DNA from 4 places in the Billgrantia antri genome. Region 1 is predicted to be linked to each of the others. Evidence: predicted binding sites of a transcription regulator. Region 1 holds the regulator's gene; each other region holds the start of a gene.
What was found. The regulator sigma-54, encoded in region 1, starts transcription at its own class of promoters, with help from an activator protein. The targets are predictions, from matches to a motif close to TGGCACNNNNNTTGCTNT.
Positions count from the first base shown of each region.

Region 2: ytfE (iron-sulfur cluster repair protein YtfE) is a predicted target of sigma-54. The motif match lies at 3,964-3,981, and genes of this name have one in related genera.
Region 3: glnA (glutamate--ammonia ligase) is a predicted target of sigma-54. The motif match lies at 4,366-4,383, and genes of this name have one in related genera.
Region 4: urtA (urea ABC transporter substrate-binding protein) is a predicted target of sigma-54. The motif match lies at 2,275-2,292, and genes of this name have one in related genera.

Region 1 is NZ_CP053383.1:2,986,203-2,992,125, reverse strand. Features, by position in the region: gene pmbA (metalloprotease PmbA) at 1-265, shown strand, start outside; gene HNO53_RS13915 (HPr family phosphocarrier protein) at 415-684, opposite strand; gene rapZ (RNase adapter RapZ) at 687-1,607, opposite strand; gene ptsN (PTS IIA-like nitrogen regulatory protein PtsN) at 1,654-2,124, opposite strand; gene hpf (ribosome hibernation-promoting factor, HPF/YfiA family) at 2,131-2,439, opposite strand; gene HNO53_RS13895 (RNA polymerase factor sigma-54) at 2,548-3,969, opposite strand; gene lptB (LPS export ABC transporter ATP-binding protein) at 4,128-4,853, opposite strand; gene lptA (lipopolysaccharide transport periplasmic protein LptA) at 4,861-5,400, opposite strand; gene lptC (LPS export ABC transporter periplasmic protein LptC) at 5,397-5,923, opposite strand, start outside.
Region 2 is NZ_CP053383.1:151,539-157,461, reverse strand. Features, by position in the region: gene HNO53_RS00730 (adenosylcobalamin-dependent ribonucleoside-diphosphate reductase) at 1-1,601, opposite strand, end outside; gene ubiT (ubiquinone anaerobic biosynthesis accessory factor UbiT) at 1,638-2,120, opposite strand; gene norR (nitric oxide reductase transcriptional regulator NorR) at 2,337-3,866, opposite strand; gene ytfE (iron-sulfur cluster repair protein YtfE) at 4,012-4,668, shown strand; gene hemN (oxygen-independent coproporphyrinogen III oxidase) at 4,767-5,923, opposite strand, start outside.
Region 3 is NZ_CP053383.1:344,256-350,178, forward strand. Features, by position in the region: gene HNO53_RS01610 (hypothetical protein) at 1-111, opposite strand, end outside; gene HNO53_RS01615 (MerR family transcriptional regulator) at 294-1,319, opposite strand; gene typA (translational GTPase TypA) at 1,451-3,298, opposite strand; gene HNO53_RS01625 (glycosyltransferase family protein) at 3,633-4,172, shown strand; gene glnA (glutamate--ammonia ligase) at 4,522-5,923, shown strand, end outside.
Region 4 is NZ_CP053383.1:2,499,720-2,505,642, forward strand. Features, by position in the region: gene urtB (urea ABC transporter permease subunit UrtB) at 1-663, opposite strand, end outside; gene urtA (urea ABC transporter substrate-binding protein) at 839-2,164, opposite strand; gene HNO53_RS11660 (tripartite tricarboxylate transporter permease) at 2,551-4,083, opposite strand; gene HNO53_RS11665 (tripartite tricarboxylate transporter TctB family protein) at 4,083-4,535, opposite strand; gene HNO53_RS11670 (Bug family tripartite tricarboxylate transporter substrate binding protein) at 4,535-5,521, opposite strand; gene HNO53_RS11675 (IclR family transcriptional regulator) at 5,711-5,923, shown strand, end outside.

The DNA of each region.
Region 1 (5,923 bases):
GCTCGCGCGCATGGGGCGCGGGGTGCTGGTCACCGAGCTGATGGGGCAAGGCGTCAATGGAGTCACCGGTGACTACTCGCGTGGTGCAGCCGGCTTCTGGGTGGAGAATGGCGAAATCCAGTACCCGGTGGAGGAGTTCACCATCGCCGGCAACCTCGAGGCAATGTTCAAGGGGTTGCAGGCCGTCGGCAGCGATATCGACACCCGCGGCAGCATTCACACCGGCAGCTGGCTGATCGGTGAGATGACCGTGGCGGGTAGCTGAAGCGGATTTACGCTTTACCGCAAAGCTCGCGGGAATGAGCGAGCGATGGTCAGGCCAGGCGAAGCCCGATGAGCAGGCGGAGTTTAGGGAACCTAAATGAGCACTGCGAAGAGGGCTTCAACGCCGCATGGCCGAGCGCAGCCATTCCTCTAGGCATCCTCTTCGAAGCGGGCCTCGAAGAGAGCCTCGATGGCCTCCAGCACCGCTTCGGCGTCGTCCCCCTCGGCACTGATTTCCAGCTCGGTGCCGCAGGGGGCGCCCAGCATCAACAGCGCCATGATGTTGCTGGCGTCGGCCTGCTGCGGCCCTCGGTTGACGAGCACGCGCGCATCGAAAGGCTGACAGCACTGCACCAGCTTGGTGGCAGCTCGGGCATGAAGACCGCGTTTGTTGGTCAGGGTCAGCTTGCGGCAGGGCACACTCAGGTTTCCTTGCTGTCTGATGTCTCTGCGGTCTTTCCACGGGCGGGAGTGACCGGTGTATGAATGCCGAGTTCGCGGTGGCGAAGGCGTACGTCCGGCTGCTGCTGCGCGAGGTGATGCGCGAGACGCTCGGCGAGATAAACCGAGCGGTGCTGGCCACCGGTGCAGCCGATGGCAACGGTCAAATAGCTGCGGTGGGTGTCGCGATAGGCCGGCAACCAGCGTTCGATCCAGGCGATGATGTCGTCGAGCATCTGTTGTACCAGCGGGTACTGCTCAAGGAACTCCACGATGCTGGGTTCCCGGCCAGTAGCGGAGCGCAGGCGCGGATCCCAGTAGGGGTTGGGCAGGCAGCGTGCATCGAAAACGATATCGGCATCGAGCGGCACGCCACCCTTGAAGCCGAACGACTCCACCGTCAGGGTCAGTTGGTCGGCGCGGTGGCTGGCCACTTGCTCGGTGATGCGCCCGCGTAGGTCATGCACCGACAGCCGTGAGGTGTCGATGATCAGATCCGCCAGGTTGCGAATGTCGCTGAGGGTCGCGTCTTCCGACTCGATGGCTTCGTTCAGGGTCATGTCCCGACCGCGGGTCAGGGGGTGGCGCCGCCGGGTGGCAGAGTAGCGTTCGAGAAGGATGCGGGCGTCGGTCGTCAGGTAGACGATCTGGCAGTCGACCTGATTGGTACGCAGCTCTTCCAGCAGACGCGGGAAGCGTTCAAGGGCATGAGGCAGGTTGCGAGCATCAATGCTCACCGCGATCGAAGTCTGGATCGTGGGTGAGTTGCGTAGCTCATCCACCAAGGAGCCGAGCAGCATCGCCGGGAGGTTATCGATGGCGTAGTAGCCGATGTCCTCGAGCGCCTGCAGTGCGATCGACTTGCCGGAGCCGGAGCGGCCGCTGATGATCACAAGCTGCATGAGGGGTCTCCTGATCAGGGCTGGCCGAAACGGTGAATCGTTCAATTCAGCCCGAGGACTGTCGTCGAATCGCTTCGATAAGGCGCTCGTGGAGTTCGCGCTGGCTAGCGCATTTTCGCAGCTGGGCGCGCGTCTCGGCATCGTTCATCACGCCGGCTACCTGGCTCAGCAGCGACAGGTGCGTATCGTCGGCCTCTTCGGGGACCAGCAGCACGAAGACCAGGTCGACCGGCTCGCCGTCGATGGCATCGAAGTCGATCGGCTCGGCCAGCTTGAGAAACGCCGCCACCGGGCTGTGACAGTGCGGGCTTCGGGCATGGGGGATTGCCACGCCATTGCCGATGCCGGTGCTGCCCAGCCTCTCGCGACCGACTAGCCTGCCGAAGACCTCCTGACTGTCGAGGCTCGGAGTGTTCTGCGCAATGAAGGTGCTGAAGAACTCCAGCACCCTCTTCTTGCTGCCTCCCGGAACATCGAACAGCGCTCGCTCCGGGGGCAGGATGGTTTCCAGTGTCATGGCAACTCAGCGAATGCCGGCGCCCTGGGCGCGAGCCTGGGCTTTTTCCTTGTGTTTGACCAGTTGACGATCGAGCTTGTCGGTCAGCGCATCGATGGCGGCGTACATGTCTTGATCGGAGGCTTCGGCGTGAAGGTCGGCGCCGGCGGCATGCAGCGTGCAGGCGGCCTGCTGACGCTCCTTCTCGATCGAGAGCGTGACCTGCACGTTGGTGATGTTGTCGTAGTGTCGCTGGACGCGGTTCAGCTTCTCGCTCACGTAGTCACGCAGTGAATCGGTCAGCTCAACATGATGGCCGGTGATGTTGACTTGCATGACAAGCTCCTTCGTCCTTCGGGTGGTAGCTCGATTGTAACCCTTTTTACTGCCCTGCATACCCCTTCGAATGGCGGGTTTGCCGGGGATCAGCATTGCGTCGCGGTATCAGCGAAAACGCTTGCGTTCGCTCGAAGAGGGGATGCCCAGGGCTTCGCGATATTTGGCCACCGTGCGGCGAGCGACCTGGATGCCATCCTCGCCCAGCAGCTCCACCAAGCGGCTGTCGGAGAGCGGCTTGCGCGGCGGTTCATCGGCGATCAGCTTGCGGATGCGGGCGCGAATCGCCGTGCTGGAATGCACGTCACCGTCACCGTTTCCGCCGACATGGCTGGAGAAGAAGTACTTCAGTTCGAAGACCCCGCGGGGGGTATGGATGAACTTCTGCGTCGTCACCCGCGAAATGGTCGACTCATGCATCTCGACGGCCTGGGCGATGTCGGCCAGTACCAGCGGCTTCATGCCCTCCTCGCCCTGTTCGAGAAACTCGATCTGGCGTGCCATGATCTCTCGCCCCACCCGCAGCAGGGTGTCGTTGCGGCTGGCAAGGCTTTTCATCAGCCAGCGCGCTTCCTGCAGGTGATCCTTGAGAAACTGGTTGTCCTGGCTCTTGTCCGCGCGCCGTACCAGGGCGACGTAGTCGGGCTGGATACGCAGACGTGGCAGTGCCTCGGCGTTAAGTTCCACGCGCCAGCCGGATTCGTCATGGTAAGCAACTAGGTCCGGGGTGACGTAGCTACTGCCGACCTCGGCATAGGCGCTTCCGGGACGGGGGTCCAACGAGCGAACCAGGGCGATGACCTGATCCAGAGATTCGTCGTCAAGCCCTAGGCGGCGCTTCAGCAGGCGACGATCGTCGGCGGCCAGGGCCTCGAGGAACTGGCGTACCAGGCGGCGGGTCTGGGGCAGCAGCGGCGTGTCATCGGGCATCGCGGCCAACTGCAGCATCAGGCACTCGCGCAGGTCGCGGGCGAACACGCCGGTCGGTTCGAACTGTTGCAGGCGCAGCAGGACCTGCTCGACCTCCCGGGTCGGCAGGCCCTCCAGGCCTTGCCGGCGCAGGCCGTCGCGAATCTCCTCCAGGGGTTGCGCCAGGTAGCCGGTGGCATCGACGGCGTCGATCAGGCTCTCGGCGATAAGGCGCTGGCGATCGCTCAGATCGGTCATCGCCAATTGCCAGATCAAATGGCCGGTCAGGGTCTGCGCCGAGGCCTGGCGCTCGAAGTCGGGGCCTTCGCCGGTAATGCCACCGGAACTCGTGCCGTGATCGGGGTAGGTATCCGACCAGTCGCTGTCGGTGGAGAGTTCGCTGGGTATCTCGCTGGCCCAGTCATCGCTTGGGGTATCGCTGACGGCCTGCTCACCGAAGCCGTCGTCGAGTTCCAGCATGGGGTTGGATTCCAGTGCCTGCTGGATCTCCTGGCGCAGGTCGAGCGTCGAAAGCTGCAGCAGGGCTATCGCCTGCTGCAGCTGGGGAGTCATGGTCAGCTGGGTGCCGACACGCAGTTGCAGGGATGCTTTCATGGCCATGAGAGGTAGGCGCTCATCTGCCGGAAAAGCTCTACCCTAGACGGGAAGGTCACGACTTGCAAGAGAGTTGACTGCAATATGTATGCCAGTAAGGGTTTTTATCCCTGATTAGAATGTTTTAATGCAGTCTAGGGGCTTGCATAATGCGACAGAGTGAGCTACAGACGAAAGTCCTCGCCGAGGTAAACCTCGCGGACCCGTCGGTTGGCCAGAATGGCCTCGGCATCGCCTTCGGCGATGATCTGGCCGTCGCCGACGATATAGGCCGAGTCGCAGATGTCCAGCGTTTCGCGTACGTTGTGATCAGTGATCAGTACGCCGATATCACGTGCCTTGAGCTGGCGAATGATGCCCTTGATTTCCCCCACCGAGATCGGATCGACCCCGGCAAAGGGCTCATCGAGCAGAATGAAGGCCGGCTCGGTGGCCAGTGCCCGGGCGATCTCGACGCGTCGCCGCTCACCACCGGACAGGCTCATGCCGAGGTTGTCGCGGATGTGGGTAACGTGGAAGTCCTCCAGCAGTTGCTCGAGCCTCGCCTGTCGCCCACGACGGTCGAGATCCCGTCGTGTCTCGAGGATGGCCATGATGTTGTCGGCCACCGACAGCTTGCGAAAGATCGAGGCTTCCTGGGGCAGGTAGCCGATACCGGCGCGAGCGCGCTCGTGCATGGCGCTGTGGGAGAGATCCAGGTCGTCGATGTAGACGTCGCCGGCATCGGCCTTTATCAGCCCGACGATCATGTAGAACGAGGTGGTCTTGCCGGCCCCGTTGGGTCCGAGCAGGCCCACCACGCAGCCCTGCTCGATCGAGATGCTGATGTCGTGCACCACGCGTCGGCGCTTGTAGCTCTTGGCCAAATGCCGGGCATGTAGGGTCTTCATCGACATCTCAGCGCTCCGGCTGCAGCGTCATGCGTATGCGCTGGCTGCCTTCGACGCCCTCGCTCTGGGCGCGGGCCTGAACGACACGGCGATCGAGGAAATATTCGAGATAGCCACCTTCGAAGGTGTCGCCGCCCTGATGCAGTTCGGCGCGGTCGATCAGTTCCACTCGCCGTTCGGCGACATGGTAGATGATCTTGCGTCCCCAGCCGCGAACGACCGGTTGCTCCGGATCGGGCTGCTGCTCGATGTAGGCGCGTTCACCGTAGGCTGTGGCGCGCGAGAGCTCGCCGGCTTCATTGCGCTGGAACTCGACCCGGTCACCGGTCAGCTGCATGCTGCCCTGACGAATATCGACATCACCGGTGTAAACCGCCGTGCCGGCCTGGTCGTCGAGCTCGAGTCGATCGGCCGCGACCTCGATGGGCTGTTCGGCGTCGCGCTGCTGTGCCACGACCGAATCCATGCCCGCCAGGCTGAGCAGCGCCGCACCAGCCAGCATCAGGATGAGAGGCCGGCATAGGGTCGGGAGCCTGTATCGCGTCATGGCGTGAAATCCTCTAGGTTGACGGCGTCGGCCTGGTCCGTCTGGGTGCCTTCGGGCACATGGTGGCCGCGCACATTGTCGGTCAAACGTGCCCGATTGTCATGGATCCAGGCGTCGAAACGTTCGCCGCGCATACGCTGTGGTGGCTGCTGCAGCAGGGCAGGCGTGTCGCTCCAGGCGTGTCCCGTGTCGGCGTCGAAGTGCAGGGTCTCGGTGTCGAGCTGCCAGCGTTCCTCGGGGGCAAGCAGGCGGGCGTCGCCGGTGAGCGTCAGCGGATTGCCGCCCGGGCCGAGGCGGCCTTCCGTGCCGCTTGCCACCCACAGTCGGCCCTCGCGGTCGATCAGATGGGCCTCTGGCTCGACGGCTCGGGTGACGTCGTCATGGGGGGTATGGACGAGTCGTGGGCTCTCCAGGCGCTGGTGAGCGCGGCCGGTGGCATCGAAGCGGGTCAACTGGGCCTGCTCAAGGAAATAGTCGGGCTCGCCCGCCTCGTCGCTGGGCACCGGCCCGGGTGCCGGGGCCT
Region 2 (5,923 bases), 1.7 Mb from region 1:
AACGACGGCTCGATGCCGTTGGAGGCATTGTTGCCCAGCGACAGCGAGATGGTGCCGGTCGGCGCGATGGAGCTGTGGTGGGTAAAGCGCGCACCGTGTTCGGCGAGTGCCGCGACCAGCTCCGGCTCGACCTCGGCGACCTTCTGCATGTAGCGGCTGTAGCGCGCGTGCAGGATGCGCCCCGGCACCTTGTCGCCGATCTCGTAGCCGTCCTTCGCCAGCTCAGGGCGCTCGCGCATCATCTTCGGCGTGATCTCGAAGTCCTCGGCGAGTATCGGCGCCATGCCCTTCTCGCGGGAGAGCTCCAGCGCCTGCTTCCAGCCCTCGAGCGCCAGGTTGCGGCTCACTTCCTCGGTGAAGGCCAGCGACTCGGGCGAGCCGTAGGGGATCTTGAGCATGGTCAGGGTCGAACCGAGGCCGAGGAAACCCATGCCGTGACGGCGCTTGGCTTCGATTTCGCGGCGCTGGCCCTCGAGCGGCAGACCGCTGATCTCGACCACGTTGTCGAGCATGCGGGTGAAGATCGCCACCACTTGGCGGTAGCGCTCCCAATCGAAGCGCGGCTTCTTGCCGAAGGGGTCGATGACGAAGCGGGTCAGGTTGACCGAACCGAGCAGGCAGGCGCCCTCCGGCGGAAGGGGCTGCTCGCCGCAGGGGTTGGTGGCGCGGATCTCCTCGCAGAACCAGTTGTTGTTCATGCGGTTGACCTGGTCGATCAGGATGAAGCCCGGCTCGGCGAAGTCGTAGGTGGAACGCATGATGGTGTCCCACAGTTCGCGCGCCTTGATCACCTCGACGACACGGCAGGCCACACGGCCCTCGGCATCGACGGTGTAGCCCTCTTCGATCACCGGCCAGTCGCGGTAGATCAAATCCTCGGGCTTGACGTCCTCCTTCTCACCGGCATGCAGCGGGAAGGCCAAGGGCCAGTCGGCATCGTTCTTCACCGCTTCCACGAACTCGTCGGTGATCAGCAGCGAGAGGTTGAACTGACGCAAGCGCCCGGCCTCGCGCTTGGCCTCGATGAAGCTCTTCACGTCGGGGTGGCCGACGTCGAAGGTGCCCATCTGGGCGCCGCGGCGACCACCCGCCGAGGCCACCGTGAAGCACATCTTGTCGTAGATATCCATGAACGCCAGCGGGCCGTTGGTGCCGGCGCCGGCACCGAAAACGAAGGCCCCCTTGTGGCGCAGGGTGGAGAACTCGTAGCCGATGCCGCAACCCGCCTTGAGCGTCATGCCGGCGTCCACCACCGAAGAGAGGATGTCGTGCATGGAGTCGCGGATGGTGCGCGAGACGGTGCAGTTGATCAGGCTCACCGCCGGCTTGTAGTCCTCGGCACCGGCGTTGGACATGATGCGCCCGGCGGGGATGGCACCGTTCTCCAGCGCCCAGCGGAACTTGGGCAGCCACTCATCGGCCTTGTCGCCTTCCACCGCGGCCAGGGCGCGCGCAACGCGGTCCCAGGTCGCCGCCACGTCCTTGTCGACGGGGCGTCCATGACGATCCTTGAGGCGATACTTGGAGTCCCAGATATCGCGTGAGGGCGCTTGCATAGGCACCTCGTTGGATGTCTTGACGGCCTTGGTGGAAGTACTCATGCAGGGATCTCCAGTAAGGGTCAAAAGTTCAAGTAATCAATGTTCCCGGCGCGCCATGCGTTCGAAGCGCGCCAGCCATTCGCCGAGTCGTCCCTGGGCCAGCCCCTCCTCGCGACCATCGAGCAGGTTCTTGACCATCAGCCCGAGCTCCGTGTCGCCCTCGATCACCAGCCGACGCTGGAAGAACAGCGCGTCGGGGTCCTCGCGCCGGGTCGCCAGGCACAGGAACTCGCGCCAGCCGCCACGGATGGTGGCTTCGCCCGTCTCCGGGCTGAGCCGGAAGCGCTCCGCTTCGAGGGTCAGCGTCAGCGCCACGCCCAGGTCCTCGATATGCAGGGCAATGCGCCGCCCCTCGAGCGCGTCGAACTCGCCCTCGGCCAAGGGTTCGGCGAAGGTGCGGTTGAGCAGCGGCTCGACCAGTTGTCTCTTCACCGCAAGCGGTACGCGGGGATCGATGGCACGAATCATTCGAGTCGGGGCCGGGGGGCGTGGCAAGCGCGACAGAGAAAGAGGAAGCATAGCGACTCTCCAGTGGAGCGAACCCATGGATTCGGTGCGGCCAGGTGGCCATGAAACCGATCATCCTAAGCTCGACGCCGCGCGCCTGCACTGATATGCGTCAAGCCTGTGCCAATGCCCCCGACCGGGGCCTTGGCTACCATATATAGCCAAGAAGTCCGGATCAAGCACCACATCTAGACTATATTTTTAACGCTAGCCCTTGCATTGCGATAACTATTTGATCCCCAAGCGACGCGCCAGCTTGTGCAGGTTGCTGGGATCAACGGCAAGCCTCCGGGCGGCATTCGCCCAGTTGTCGTCGCAGACCGCCAGGGCCTGGCGAATCGCCCGCCGCTGCGCGGCTTCGACCTGATGGCGCAGTGGCTCGCCGGTGCTCGTCTCAGCATGGGGGTGTTCGGTCGCATCACGACCGGCTTTCAACGTTTCGCCATGAGGCAGGTCGAGCCACTCCGGTTCCAGGGTGACGATGTCGTCGCGTCGAGCACCGTGACCCAGCGCCTTGATCGCCGCCCGGCTGATGACGTGCTCGAGCTCACGCACGTTGCCCGGCCAGTGGTAGCCCAGCAGCGCCGCCTCGGCTTCGCTGGAGAGTCGCAGGCTGCGAACGCCGAGCCGGGCACGGTTGATCTCGAGGAAGTGACCGGCCAGCACCAGCACATCGCTGTCGCGCTCGCGCAACGGCGGGATCACCACCGGATAGACCGAGAGGCGGTGATAGAGGTCGACACGGAAGTGGCCGTCACGCACACTCTCGGCCAATTGACGGTTGGTGGCAGCGATAATGCGCACATCGACTCGCCGCGGAGTGTCCTCCCCCAGGCGCTGCACCTCGCCGTTCTGCAGGGCTCGCAGCAGCTTGGCCTGGATCGGCAGCGGCAGCTCGCCCACCTCATCGAGGAACAGGGTGCCGCCGTCGGCAGCCTCGAAGCGTCCCGCCCGCTCCGCCGTGGCGCCGGAAAAAGCGCCCTTCACGTGGCCGAACAGCTCGCTCTCGGCCAGGGTCTCGGGCAGCGCTGCGCAGTTGACCTGCACCAGCGGCTGCTGTCGGCGCGGCGAACGCTGATGCAGGCGCCGTGCGAACAGCTCCTTGCCCACGCCGGTCTCCCCCATCAGCAGTACCGGCAGGTCCGACTCCGCCACCACGTCGAGCTCATGCAGCAGGCGCTGCAGCACCGCACTGTGGCCGAGGATCTCACTGCCCTCTCCCACTGCGACATGAGCCAGCGCATCCTGACGCGCCATGCGCAGCGCGCGCACCTCCTGCTCTAGGCGCGAAACCCGCACGGCTGCCTCGACCAGCAGCGCATAACGCTCCAGCAAGAGGCGGGACGCCTCGTCGAAGGTACCAGCCACCAGGGCGTCCAGCGTCAGCACGCCCCACGTCTCACCTTCGACATGCAGGCTGATGCCCATGCAGTCGTGCACGTGGAGCGGCTCCCCCGGCTGTTGCTCGACCAGGCCGTCGTAGGGGTCGGGCAGGGCCGAGTCCGACGGGAAAAGGGTCGAGCGGCGGCTGGCGAGTAGTGCCGCCAGGCGCGGGTGGCGAGCCACCTCGAAGCGTCGTCCCAGCGCTTCGCGTACCAGACCCTCCACCGCCACCGGCGCCAGCACGTCATCCTGCAACCGCAGCAGGCATACCGCGCCGCAGCGGAAGCTCTCACGCAGGGTACGTACCAGGCGCTGCAGGCGCACCACGCTGGGCAGGTCGGCGGCAAGGTCGGCGAGAAGCGAGTCGTCAAGCATGGTAGTTATCACCCTGGAAGGTAAAAATAACCTTACTCCAGCAAGGTGAAATTTACCATTTGAACGGCAAGTCATTGATAAACAAAACCCAGATAAGTGGCACGGCGATTGCTCTGTCTGAGAGACATTCAATGAGGTATGCCGTATGAACCTGCAGGAACAGACCGTTGGCCGCATCGCCCTATCGCTTCCCGGTGCGACTCGTATCTTCCATGCCCATCACATCGATTTCTGCTGTGGTGGCCGCATCAGCCTGAGCCAGGCCGCCGAGCGCGCCGGCCTGCATGTCGACAAGCTGGTCGCCGAACTCGAGGCGCTGCCAGCCGTCAGCAGCGAGCAGCGCGACTGGCGCGAAGCCAGCAACGACGAGCTGATCGACCACATCCTCACCCGCTATCACGACGTGCATCGTGAGCAACTCCCCGAGCTGATCCGCATGGCGCGCCGAGTCGAGCAGGTTCACGGTGAGAGAGACAGCTGCCCCAACGGGCTGGCCGACCTGCTGCTAGTGATTTATCAGGAAATGGAGAGCCACATGCAGAAGGAGGAGCAGATCCTGTTCCCCATGCTGCGCAACGGCATGGGTGCGCAGGCCCAGGGGCCGATCGCAGTGATGCGCCACGAGCACGACGATCATGGCGTGAACCTCGAGCAAGTGATGCGGCTGACCGATGACATCACCCCGCCCAAGGGCGCCTGCACTACTTGGCGGGCGCTCTACACCGGCCTGCGAGAGTTCCGTGAGGACCTGATGGAACACATCCATCTGGAGAACAACTTGCTGTTCGAACGGGCCAGTTGAGGAAGCACTGCACAACTGTCTGCGCTTCCTATACACACCCGCCGAAACGCATACGGCGCCCCGTGGGGCGCCGTTTGTTTGACTGCAACTCAAGCTCGTCAAACCGTACGTGAGTAGCGGTTCTCCTCGGGCTTGAGGTAGGCGTCGAAGGCCATCGCCATGTTGCGCATCATCAGCCGCCCTGCGGGCAGCACCTCGATCGCGCCGTCACTGATCGTCAGCAGGCCGTCGGCCTGCATCTCCTCGAGCTGTGCGAGCGCATCGGCGAAATAGTCGCGGAAAACGACGTCGTGGCGCGCCTCAATGGCGGCGAAATCGATGCGCCCATGGCACATCAAGGCGTTGATCACGTCGCGGCGCAGGCGGTCGTCGTCATTCAGCCGGTAGCCGCGCATCACCGGCAGCCGCCCCGCCTCGAGATGCGCCTGGTACTGGGCGGTCTCCTTGACGTTCTGGCTGTAGCTGTCGCCGACCTTGCCGATGGAGGTGATGCCCAGGCCGATCATGTCGCAGTCGGCGTGGGTGGAATAGCCCTGGAAGTTGCGCTGCAGGGTGCCGTTTTCCCTGGCCAAGCTCAGCTCGTCGTCGGGCAGGGCGAAGTGATCCATGCCGATGTAGACGTAGCCGGCCGCGGTCAGGCGGCGAATGGTCAATTCCAGCAGCTCCAACTTGCGCTCCGGCGGCGGCATGTCCTCGGGGCGGATCAGGCGCTGGGCCTTGAACAGCTCCGGCAGGTGGGCGTAGCTGTAGGCGGCGATGCGGTCGGGGCGCAGGGCGATGATCTTCGCCAGGGTGGCATCGAAGCTGGCCACCGTCTGCAGTGGCAGGCCGTAGATCAGATCGACACTGACCGACTGGAAGCCGGCCTCGCGGGCCGCCGCGACCAGCTCGACCACCTGCTCCTCGCTCTGCACGCGGTTGACCGCCTTCTGCACGTCGGGGTCGAAGTCCTGCACGCCGAAGCTCAGGCGGTTGAAGCCGAGCGCTTTCAGCTCATGGATCTGCTCTGGCGTGACCGTGCGAGGATCGACCTCCAGCGAGAACTCGCGCGCCTCGGGCTCGGCGAAGTGGAAGGCCTCGTCGAGGGCCGCCATCAGCTCGCCGAGCTGGGCATTGCTCAGGTAAGTGGGCGTGCCGCCGCCCAAGTGCAGCTGGGTCATGCGCCGCGTCTCGTCGAACAGCGCCCCTTGCACGCGGATCTCCTGCTTCAGCCAGTCGAGATATTCGGCCGCGCGCTCGGTGTTGTGGGTGATGA
Region 3 (5,923 bases), 1.9 Mb from region 1:
GGCGGTGAGGATGTCGCCGGGCCCGGGTTCGGAATAGCCCTGCGGGTTGCGCTCGTAGTGACGCATCACGCTGTCGGCGCCAGGGTCGTCCCATTCCACGTGCTTGTGCATGGCTGCTCTCCTTGTACGTCGGTTCTCTCCAAGGGTAGACATGGCAATGCGTGAGCGCCGAACTCTACGGCAAACCCAAGGTGGGATTCCATGATCACGGCCAGGAAAAGCGCTTTTTGCTGGAGGAGGGAATAGCGGAGGGGGAGCCCGCCACCGAGGTAGGCGGTGGCGGGTGGGGTGGCTCAGCTCGCCGTCAGGTGCGCGATCGCCTTGCCCAGGTACTCCTTCATGCGCTCGGTCATCCACACGTTCGCCTGAAGCGCCGGCTCCTGCTCGTTGGCCCGGCGAATCTTCTCATGCGTGGCCGGGTCGTCGCCGGCGAAGCTACGCAGTAGCTCCAGCCATTCCCGGGCCAGTTGCTGCACGGCAGGGGCCTGCGGCGGGGTGCCTTGCTCGAGCTGCTGGCGCAGCTTGGCCATCAGGGTCGGCCACTCGTGCATGCGCTGCGGATACCGCTGGCGCATGAAGCTGAACTCCTCCTCGCTGAGGTAACGCTGGTAGATGGCCAGCTTGGACTCGGCGAATGCGCGCATCACGTACTCGGAGACCTGCGTGGAGATCCCCATCTGCGCCTGAACCTCCGGCTCGTTGGCATGCATGGCGTTGAGCTTGTCGAGCAGCGTGGGGTCGCCGGCGGTGTCTCGCTCGAGCGTCGTCATCCAGCGCTGTGCCAGCTCCTGTGCGGCGCGGTCGCTGGGCGGCACACCCTGGCGGATCAGGTCCTGGGCTTCGCCGATGAGCGTCTTCCATTCGGCCTGTCGGTCGTCGTCGGCCCGGTACAGCGGCAGGCGGTCGAGTTCCTCGCGGGTAAAGTAGCGGTCGTACATGGTCATCATCTCCAATGTCTTCAACCAGTCGTCCATCTCCGGCTCGTCGCCGCTCTCGAACTGACGATGCAGCGCCACGAGGCGATCTCGCAGCTGGGCCTGGTCCGCAATCTTGCGTTCCAGCATCTGTATCTGGCGTTCAATCACCGCGGTGAGAGAGGACGAAGGCCGATCAAGCAGGGCGCCGATATCGGTCAGCGACATGCCCAGGGAGCGCAGCGCCTGGATATGATGCAGGCGGGCGACGTCCTGGCGCCGATAGAGCCGATAGCCGGCATCGGAACGCATGGAAGGTTTGAGCAGGCCGATCTCGTCGTAGTGGTGCAGCGTTCTCACGGTCAGGCCCGTGCGCTTGGCCAGTTCACCGACTCGTAACAGCATGCTTCGTCTCCTCTCTTCCATGCGTGGGCTGAAGCTTGGAGGCTCACGTTGCGTGAGGGTCAAGCAGGTTTTTGTACCGCAAAACAACGACACCCGCCGAGTGGCGGGTGTCGTTGACAAGCGAGCGAGGCTTACTTCTTGTTGCGCTTGCGCTCGTGCTCCTTGAGGAACTTCTTGCGCAGGCGGATGTGGTTGGGGGTGATCTCCACCAGCTCATCGTCGTCGAGGAACTCGATGGCCTGCTCCAGCGAGAACTTCACCGGCGGGGTCAGCACGATGTTCTCGTCGTTGCCCGAGGCGCGCATGTTGTCGAGCTTCTTGCCCTTGGTGGGGTTTACCACCAGGTCGTTGGCGCGGTTGTGGATACCCACCAGCATGCCTTCGTAGACCTCGGTGCCGTGGTCGATGATCAGCTTGCCGCGCTCCTGCAGGGCGTACAGCGCGTAGGCCAGCGCCTTGCCGTCGACCATCGACACCAGCACGCCGTTACGGCGCTCGATGGCGGCGTCGGGCTTGAGCGGGCCATAGTGGTCGAAGCGGCTGGTGAGGATGCCGGTGCCCGAGGTCAGGGTCAGGAACTGGCCGCGGAAGCCGATCAGCCCGCGTGCGGGGATGATGAAGTCGAGGCGCACGCGGCCCTTGCCGTCGGGGTTCATGTTGGTCAGCTCGCCCTTGCGGTAGCCGAGCTCCTCCATGATGGCGCCCTGGTGCTGCTCCTCGCAGTCGATGATGACCTCTTCGTACGGCTCCTGCTTGATGCCGTCGATCTCCTTGATGATCACCTCGGGGCGACCCACCGCCAGCTCGAAGCCTTCACGGCGCATGGTCTCGATCAGCACCGAGAGGTGCAGCTCGCCGCGGCCGGAGACCTTGAACTTCTCCGGGCTCTCGCCCTGCTCGACACGCAGCGCCACGTTGTGGATCAGTTCCTGGTCGAGGCGGTCCTTGATGTTGCGGCTGGTGACGTACTTGCCGTCGCGGCCGGCGAACGGCGAGTCGTTGACCTGGAAGGTCATGGAGACGGTGGGCTCGTCCACCGACAGCGGCGGCAGCGCCTCGACGGCGGCCGGGTCGCACAGGGTGTCGGAGATGGAGAGCTCGTCGATGCCGGTGATGCAGACGATGTCGCCGGCGGTGGCGAGCTCGGTCTGCACGCGCTCCAGCCCCAGGTGGGTCATCACCTGGCCGACCTTGCCCTTGCGGGTCTTGCCGTCGGTGCCGATCACCGCGATCTGCTGGTTGGGCTTGACCGAGCCGCGCTTGATGCGACCCAGGCCGATGACGCCCACGTAGCTGGAGTAGTCCAGCGCCGAGATCTGCATCTGGAACGGGCCGTCGAGCTCAACGGCCGGCGGCTCGACGATGTCGACGATGGCTTGGAACATGGGCGACATGTCCTCGGCCAGCGCCTCCGGATCCATGCCGGCGATGCCGTTGAGCGCCGAGCAGTAGACGATCGGGAAGTCGAGCTGCTCGTCGGTGGCACCGAGGTTGTCGAACAGGTCGAAGATCTGGTCGATGACCCAGTCGGGACGAGCGCCGGGGCGGTCGATCTTATTGACCACCACGATCGGCTTGAGGCCTTGGGCGAAGGCCTTCTGGGTAACGAAACGGGTCTGCGGCATGGGGCCGTCGACGGCGTCGACCAGCAGCAGTACCGAGTCGACCATCGACATCACGCGCTCCACCTCGCCGCCGAAGTCGGCGTGTCCGGGGGTGTCGACGATGTTGATGTGGAAGTCGCGGCCGTTGCCATCCTGCCAGCGGATCGCGGTGTTCTTGGCCAGGATGGTGATGCCGCGCTCCTTCTCCTGGTCGTTGGAGTCCATGATGCGCTCCTGACCCTCGGCCTTGCGGTCCAGCGTGCCGGACTGGCTCAAGAGCTTGTCGACCAGCGTGGTCTTGCCATGGTCGACGTGAGCGATGATGGCAATATTGCGCAAACTCTCGATGCGAGAGGGGGTTACAGCTGTGTTCATAAGGTGTGACTCATCAACAGGGGCGCACCTATGTACACATCGAAAAGGACGTACCCTAGGCGCGGGGTAGGGAGTGGAGGCGCATTGTACAGGTAAGCGGGGAAGGGGAATAGCTCTACCGCATCATCAGGTGTTTCTCAGTCCCGGGCGTGGCGGTCTCCATCATTCCTGGGCGGCTCGCACCATGTTCCCCTCCCGGTGACTCGGGCAGGAATGGGGCAGCCGGGTGCGAGGAAATTCAGCAAGGGAACTTTTTTGATACTTTTCTAAACTTATCTACACAGTTCGTAACGCAATTGGCTGTCGGGTGCTTATCTGCCTCGGTGGAGCTGACATGACCCTTGCCAGTGTCATTTTCGATGCACGCGCTGCGGGAGCCAAGCTACCGCGCAGCCTGGTTCTCTTCGAGCAGGCCGCCCGGCATTGGCAGGGAGGGTATGAGCTGCTGCTGGTGGATGACACCGGGGACCGCCGGCTGCCGGACTTGGCCCAGCGCTACCAGGCGATCCTGATATCGTGCGGCTCCGCCACCCTGGGCAGCCGGTTCAACGCCGCGGTCGCTGCCAGCCGCGGCAACGTGCTGCTCTTTCCCGGGCTGGGAGATCGTCGTGCCGCCAACTGGCTTAGCCACCGGTTGATCGATCTCGAACTCGCCAACGGCTGGGATGCGGCAGTCCTGCCGGTGCAGCGTCACAGCTGGCTGCGCTGGTGGTGGCTGCTCCAGCGGCCTTCTCCGCTGGATACCTTCTGGGTGGCACGCGAATGGTTCGAGCGTATCGGCGGCTTCGACCCGCAGTTGGGCAGCGATGCGTTGCCCGATCTGCTCGAGCGCCTGCGGGCCTGCCAGGCCCGCGTGTCGATCGAGACCGTCTAACGCGCTGTCCTTTCATGCACTGTTACGGTGCGTCTAGGCGCCACTTGCACCATCATGGCGCCTTTTTTCCCTCCTAACGGCCCGCCGAGGTCTCCGTCGAGCACGCTTGGTGCAGTGAGATAAAGCGAGGTGCAAAGTATTTCTTCTTGAAAACAAGAAGTTATTTTTTTGATGAGCTTGGATGGTGCAAGTTTGGCACGCCTCCTGCATTTGTCGGTACAGCTCTCCATGCTTGTGCATGGCGAACGTGGGCAGCCAGCCCACAGCGTGTTACAACAGGCGCTGCGACGCACCAGCGCCAGTGGACTTCAGCCAAACGAATCGAGCCACAGCTCAACGGAGGACACAAATGTCAGCCAAGACTCTCGCCCTGATCGAAGAACATGATGTGAAGTGGGTCGACCTGCGCTTCACCGACACACGGGGCAAGGAACAGCACGTCACCATTCCGGCCCGTGACGTCGATGAGGAATTCTTCGAGAACGGCCAGATGTTCGACGGCTCCTCCATCTCCGGCTGGAAGGGCATCAACGAGTCCGACATGATCCTGCGCCCCGAAGACGGTACCGCCTTCCTCGACCCGTTCACCGAGGACGCCACGCTGGTGCTGCGTTGCGACATCATCGAGCCGGCTACCATGCAGGGCTACGAGCGCGACCCGCGCTCCATCGCCAAGCGCGCCGAGGCCTACCTGCAGTCCACCGGCCTGGGCGACACCGCCTTCTTCGGTCCCGAGCCCGAGTTCTTCATCTTCGACGAAGTGCACTGGAAGGCCGATATCGAAGGTGCCATGTACAAGATCACCTCCGAGGAAGGTGCCTGGGCCACCGATCGCCAGCTCGAGGGCGGCAACCTGGCGCACCGTCCGCGGGTCAAGGGCGGCTACTTCCCGGTGCCCCCGGTCGACAGCTTCCATGACATTCGCGGCGCCATGTGCAACACCCTGGAAGCCATCGGCCAGACCGTCGAGGTGCACCACCACGAGGTGGCCAACGCCGGTCAGAACGAGATCGGCGTCAAGTTCAACACCCTGGTGAAGAAGGCCGACGAAGTCCAGGAGCTGAAGTACGTCATCCACAACGTGGCCCACGCCTACGGCAAGACCGCGACCTTCATGCCCAAGCCGCTGGTCGGCGACAACGGCAGCGGCATGCACGTGCACCAGTCGTTCTGGAAAGATGGTCAGAACCAGTTCGCGGGCGATCAGTATGCCGGCCTCTCCGAAATGGCCCTGTACTACATCGGCGGCATCATCAAGCACGCGCGTGCGCTGAACGCCTTCGCCAACGCCTCGACCAACTCCTACAAGCGTCTGGTGCCGGGCTTCGAGGCGCCGGTAATGCTGGCCTACAGTGCTCGCAACCGCTCGGCCTCCATCCGCATTCCGTATACCGCGAGCCCCAAGGGCAAGCGCGTCGAGCTTCGCTTCCCGGACCCGACCGCCAACCCCTACCTGTGCTTCGCCGCGATGCTGATGGCCGGTATCGACGGCATCAAGAACAAGATTCACCCCGGCGATGCCATGGACAAGAACCTCTATGACCTGCCGCCGGAAGAGGGCAAGAAAGTGCCGACCGTGGCCCACAGCCTGGATCAAGCGCTGGAAGCCCTGGACAAGGATCGTGCCTTCCTCACCGAGGGCGGCGTGTTCACCGACGACATGATCGATGCTTACATCGAGCTGAAGATGGAAGACGTCGAGCGTATCCGCATGACCACGCATCCGATCGAGTTCGACATGTACTACAGCT
Region 4 (5,923 bases), 490 kb from region 1:
GACCAAGGCAGGATCGTCACTGTTGAGTACGCGATTGAGAGCGACCCGCACCCGGGGGTGCAGGCTGCCGCGCAGATCGTCTATCGCCGCGAACTCGCCCTGCTCCAGGCGGTAAATGGCCAGCGCCTGGATCAACCGCTCTTGCACCCTGGCATCCGGCTCCTCCTCGATCACCTCGGCCAGGGGGCCGGCCAGGTCGCCATCGACCTCGCCCAGCAGGCGCTCGGCCGAAGCGCGACGCAACCCGACATCGGCAGCATAGAGATCGACCACTGCGATGGCACTGCGCAGCTGGTTGCGCAGCGCGTTGTTGATGCCCATCCGCTCCAGGTCACGGCGCGACATCTCGCCCAACGCCTCGCCGGTCAGGGCGTCCTCGACCGGCCACTGGCGGCCCGAGTTGTCGAGCGCGACCACGAAGCGACCGTCGTCGGTGCGCTGCAGGCGGCCATCGAGCAAGGCTTGGAGCCAATCCCGTGCGCGGGGATCGTCGCTGCGCACGATGGCCTCGATGGCTTCGCCCTTGGCGGAAAACGACGACACGTCCAGCGCCTCGAGAAGCGCCTGTGCCGCTGTATCGTCGGCCCCTTCAGCCTCCTGCGCGGAGACGGGAGCGGTCAATGTAAGGCCAAGCACGAATGCGAGGGCCAGAACGAGAACCATCAGCCACGAGCCCCTCGTTGCAGCGTGCATGGGCTCGCTGTCTTCGGCAGCGCTGCCGGCCCTCGCCCCGACCGCCGCTGGCCCGGGCATGGGGGGATATCGCATTAGGGAATTCCTCGGGATCGGTAGAGAAGGCGCGCTCCCCCGCTGCATGGCAGCGGGGGCTATGCAGGTCTTACTCGGCAAGTGCCGCTTCGGCCTCTTCGGCGGCGGTGCTTCCGCCGCAGCTGCCGCTGGCCACGTTGAAGTTGCCGCACTCCATGGGCTTGCGCCAGTCGGAGATCAGGTCACGCGAGCCGGGCAGGTAGTCGGACCAGGCATCGCCTGCCACGGTGGAGGGGGTCTGCCAGACGATGTCGAACTGGCCGTTGTCCTGCACCTCGCCGATCAGCACCGGCTTGGTGATGTGATGGTTGGGCATCATCGCCGCATAGCCGCCGGTCAGATTGGGCACGGTCACGCCGATGATGGCGTCCTTGACCGTATCGACCTCGGTGGTGCCGGCCTTGCGCACCGCCTCGGCCCACATGTTGAAGCCGATGTAGTGCGCTTCCATGGGGTCGTTGGTTACCGCTTCCTCATCGCCGGTGTAGTCGATCCAGGCGTCGATGAAGTCGTAGTTGGCATCGCTATCCACGCTCATGAAGTAGTTCCATGCCGCCAGGTGACCGACCAGCGGGCCGGTATCGATGCCGGAGAGTTCCTGCTCGCCCACCGAAAAGGCAATGACCGGAATGTCGGCGGCATCGATGCCCTGGTTGGCCAGCTCGCGATAGAACGGCACGTTGGCATCACCGTTGATAGTCGATATCACCGCGGTCTTCTTGCCCTCGCTGCCGAAGCGGCGCACCTCGGCGACGATGTTCTGCCAGTCGGAGTGACCGAATGGCGTGTAGTTGATCATGATGTCCTCATCGGCGATGCCGTGCTCCTCCTTGAGGAAGGCTTCGAGGATACGATTGGTCGTGCGTGGGTAGACGTAATCGGTGCCGAGCAGTGCGAAGCGTTCCACGCCCACTTCGTTGAGCAGATACTCCACCGCCGGTATGGCCTGTTGGTTGGGCGCCGCGCCGGTGTAGAAGACGTTCTCGGATGACTCCTCGCCCTCGTACTGCACCGGATAGAACAGCAGGCCATTGAGCTCCTCGAATACCGGCAGCACGGCCTTGCGCGACACCGAGGTCCAGTTGCCGAAGACCACGTCCACCTCATGCTGCTCAAGCAGCTCACGGGCACGCTCGGCGAACAGCGGCCAGTTGGAGGCCGGGTCGACCACCACCGCCTCGAGCTGACGTCCCAGCAGACCGCCCTGCTCGTTCTGCTGCGCGATCAGCATCTCGACGGTGTCCTTTAGGGTCGATTCGCTGATCGCCATGGTGCCGGACAGCGAGTGCAGGATACCCACCTTGATGGGCTCTTGCTGGGCCACGGCGTGGCTGGCGAAGCCAAGGGCGGCAACCGACAGCAGCGCTGCGGCGGTAGAACGAAGCGGATAAGGCATGATGCGACGGGAAGCGTTCACTCGAACCTCCTTGCGCCCTCCTGCGGGAGGGACTTGTTGTGAAGTTCATGCACGACCGGTAGTGGCCGTGCAGCACTAGGCTTCCTGTCTATGCAACGCTTGCGCCATCGTGCGACAAAATCCGAAGAACGCTTTTCCTACAATCGATTACGCTTGGCTTGCTCGTGCGGTCATCCGCCTGGCGCACCGCAGCCGTGCATGGAAAGAAACGAGGTTGCGCTGCTAAGGAACGCCTGCACCGCTCGCAGGCACCAAGCCGGTGCATGCCCCCTCCCTGAACGCAAACAGGGGCGCCGATCGCTCGGCGCCCCTGGTGACGGCTGGATACTGGCCCGGTCATCTCTTCCCGGGACGACACCTAGGTCTCAATCGCCCTCCGGATTGCCAGCCGCAGCGGCGGTCGTCACCTTCATGCGGCGACGCAGGATGGGCCCGACGATATAGGGCAGGATCAGGCCCAGGCCGGCGAACACCCACAGCCCGATGGCCAGGCCGCTTCCCCACAGGATGCTCCAGTCGCCGTCGGAAATGCCCATGGCGTGACTGAGGTTCTTCTCCATCTCCGGCCCCAGCAGCAGGCCGAGGATGATCGGCACCAGCGGAATATCCAACTTGCGCAGTACATAGCCGGCAACCCCGAAGGCCACCATGAAGTAGAGGTCGAAAGTGGTATTGCTGATCGAGTAGATACCCACGAAGGCAATCATCGTCACGCATGGCAGCAGGAACATCGGCGGCACCGACAACAGCTTGACGAAGATGCCCACCAGCGGGATGTTGAGTATCAGCAGCAGGAAGTTGCCGATCAGAAGTGCCGCGATCACGCCCCAGACGATGTCGGCGTTCTGAGTGAACATCAATGGCCCGGGGGTGATATTGAGCGAGATCAGCAGCGCCAGCAGCACCGCGGTAGTGCCGCTTCCCGGCACGCCCAGCGTCAGCATGGGCACCAGGGCACCGCTCGAGGCACCGTTATTGCCAGCCTCGGGGCCGGCCACACCGCGCGGGTCGCCCTCGCCGAAGTAGCCTTTCTTGCCCACTGCTTTTTTCTCCAGCGTATAGCCGATGAAGCTGCCCAGCGAGGCCCCGGCACCGGGCAGCACGCCCGCAATGAAGCCGAGGACGCCGCCTCGCAGGCTCGACGGCAGGATGTTGCGAATGTCGGCCCAGGAGAGCTTGAGCTTGTTGACGACCATCTTTGCCTTGCCGCCGCCGGCTCGCTCCTCGATGAAGAAAAGCAGCTCCGAAATGGCGAACAACCCGACGATGGCGATGATGAAGTCGATGCCCTCGTAAAGTTCCAGGGTGCCGAAGGTATAGCGCTGCACGCCGGTACTGTCGATACCCACGGTGGCCACCATCAGCCCGAGGCAGGCCGCCACCACCGTCTTGACGGGGTTCTTGCCGGTGATGCCGCCCAGCGTGGCAAAGGCCAGCAGGAACAACGCAAAGTACTCGGCGGGCCCGAAGGTCAGGGCGAAGCGTGCCAGCACCGGCGCCAGCAGGATCAGGCCCACGGTGGCAACCAGACTGCCAATGAAGGAGGCGATAGCGGAGATCGCCAGCGCCTCGGCGGCCTTGCCCTGCTGGGCCATGGGGTAGCCGTCGAGACAGGTCATCATGGCCGGCTCGTCGCCGGGAATATTCAGCAGAATCGACGAGATGCGCCCGCCGTACATGGCCCCGGCGTAGACCGCCGTAAGCATGATCAACGCGGTTTCCGGGGCCAGTCCCAGAGAGAAGGCCAGCGGTATCAGGATGGCCACGCCATTGGCCGGTCCCAGGCCCGGCAGCGCACCGATCAGGGTCCCGAGAAAGGCGCCCAGCAGGGCGAACATCAGGTTGTGCGGGGCGAGCGCCACCCCGAAGCCATCGATCAGAAAGCCAAGGGTTTCCATCAGCTCACCTCCAGAAACGAGAGCAGGCCCAGCGGTAGCGCGAGATCAAGAGCGAAGCTGAACAGCAGGAAGACCACAACGCCCGCTACCGCTCCGACCAGATAGGCACGCAGTGGCGCGGCGCCCATGCGCCAGCACAGGGTTCCGACGGCCAGCGTGGTGCTGATGATGAAGCCCAGCGGCTCGAGCAGCATGGCATAGAGCACCAGCACGATAACGGCAACGATCAGCTCGACGCCGGTACGGCTCCAGGGCCAGGCGTTATCCGGGTCGGGTCGCACGATCAGGTAGAGGCTAGAAAGCCCCAGCACCACGGCCAGCAATGTAGGAAAGGTATCGGGCCCGATCGACTCGGACCCACCGAACGGTTCGGGAAACTGGCTGGCGCCCCAGCCGTACGCGACGGCCAGGACGATCAGCAGAATACCGAAAATGCGGTCGTTGAATGCCATTACTGAATCAACCCGATGTCCTTGGAGAGCGTCTCGATGTCGTCAATCTGGTTCTTGACGAATGTCTCGAACTCACCGGCGCTCATATGGAACGGCATCAGACCGTTGTTGGTCATGATGTCCTGCCACTCCTGGCTCGCATAGATGGTATCCATGGCATCGACCCAGTACTGCTTGGCCTCGTCGGAGATGTCGGCCGGCATGTAGAAGCCGCGCCAGTTTGGCCCGACGGCATCGATACCCTGCTCCTTGGCGGTGGGAATATCGGCGAAATCGCCAGGCAGACGCTCGTCTGACAGCACCGCCAGCACGCGCAGGTCACCGGACTCCATGAAGCCCTGCGCCTCGCTGATGTCGCCGGTGAACGCATCCACGTGCCCGCCAACAACCTGGGTCATGGCCTCGCCACCGTTGTTGTAGGAGAGATAGGGAATGCGCGGCAACTCGTCGACACCGGCCGCATCCGCCGCGATCAGCACCTTGAGGTGGTCCCAGCCGCCCTTGGCGCTACCGCCGGCGAACTTGACGCTGCGCGGGTCTTCCTTGAGCGCTTCCATCAGCTCGGGCAGGTCGTCATAGTCGGAGTCGGCGGCCACGGCGATCACGCCATAGTCGGCACCGAGCGCCCCGATCCAGTTGACCATGTCGGCGGTCATGCCCGGAAACTGGCCTTGGGCCAGGCGAGTGGTGGTGGCGGTGGAAGCCGCGACCAGCAGTTGTTCGTCACCGGCGCGCTTGGACACGGTATGGGCGAAAGCCACACCGCCGCCGGCACCCGCCATGTTCACGGTCTGCACGCTGCGCGGTACCAGGCTCAGCTCTTCCAGTACGTTGCCCACGCTGCGGCAGGTGAAATCCCAGCCGCCGCCCGGGTCGGCCGGGGCGAGACATTCCACCTTACCCTGCGGCTCGAAAGCCATGGCGCTGCCCGCGCTCAGTGTGAAAGCGGCAATGGCGATGAGTTTGAGTGGCGTTTTCGTGGACATTGTTGTTGTCCCTCCGGTCTTGGCGTGTTGTGAAATGTGACTTGCGGTCTTTCATCGGCTACCTTACAATTCTGTAAGGCAGAACAACGTTCTTCAGGATAGAAATTAGGCGTGCCGAAAGGCAGCGTCAATGCATCGGGTCGCAATTGCGACCAAAGTTCAATGCCTCCAGACTCAGGAGACCATGGCATGGCCCAGGATCGCGTCGAGGCCGTCGAGCGCGCACTGACCGTACTGGAAGCGTTCGATGCCGATCAGGAAGCCTTCACCCTGGCTGAACTCGCCCAGGCGACGGGCTATTACAAAAGCACCCTGCTGCGATTGCTGGGTTCCCTGGCTCGTTTCGATTACGTGCAGCGCAGCCATGATGGGCGCTGGAGCCTGGGTAGCGCCCCGCTTCGC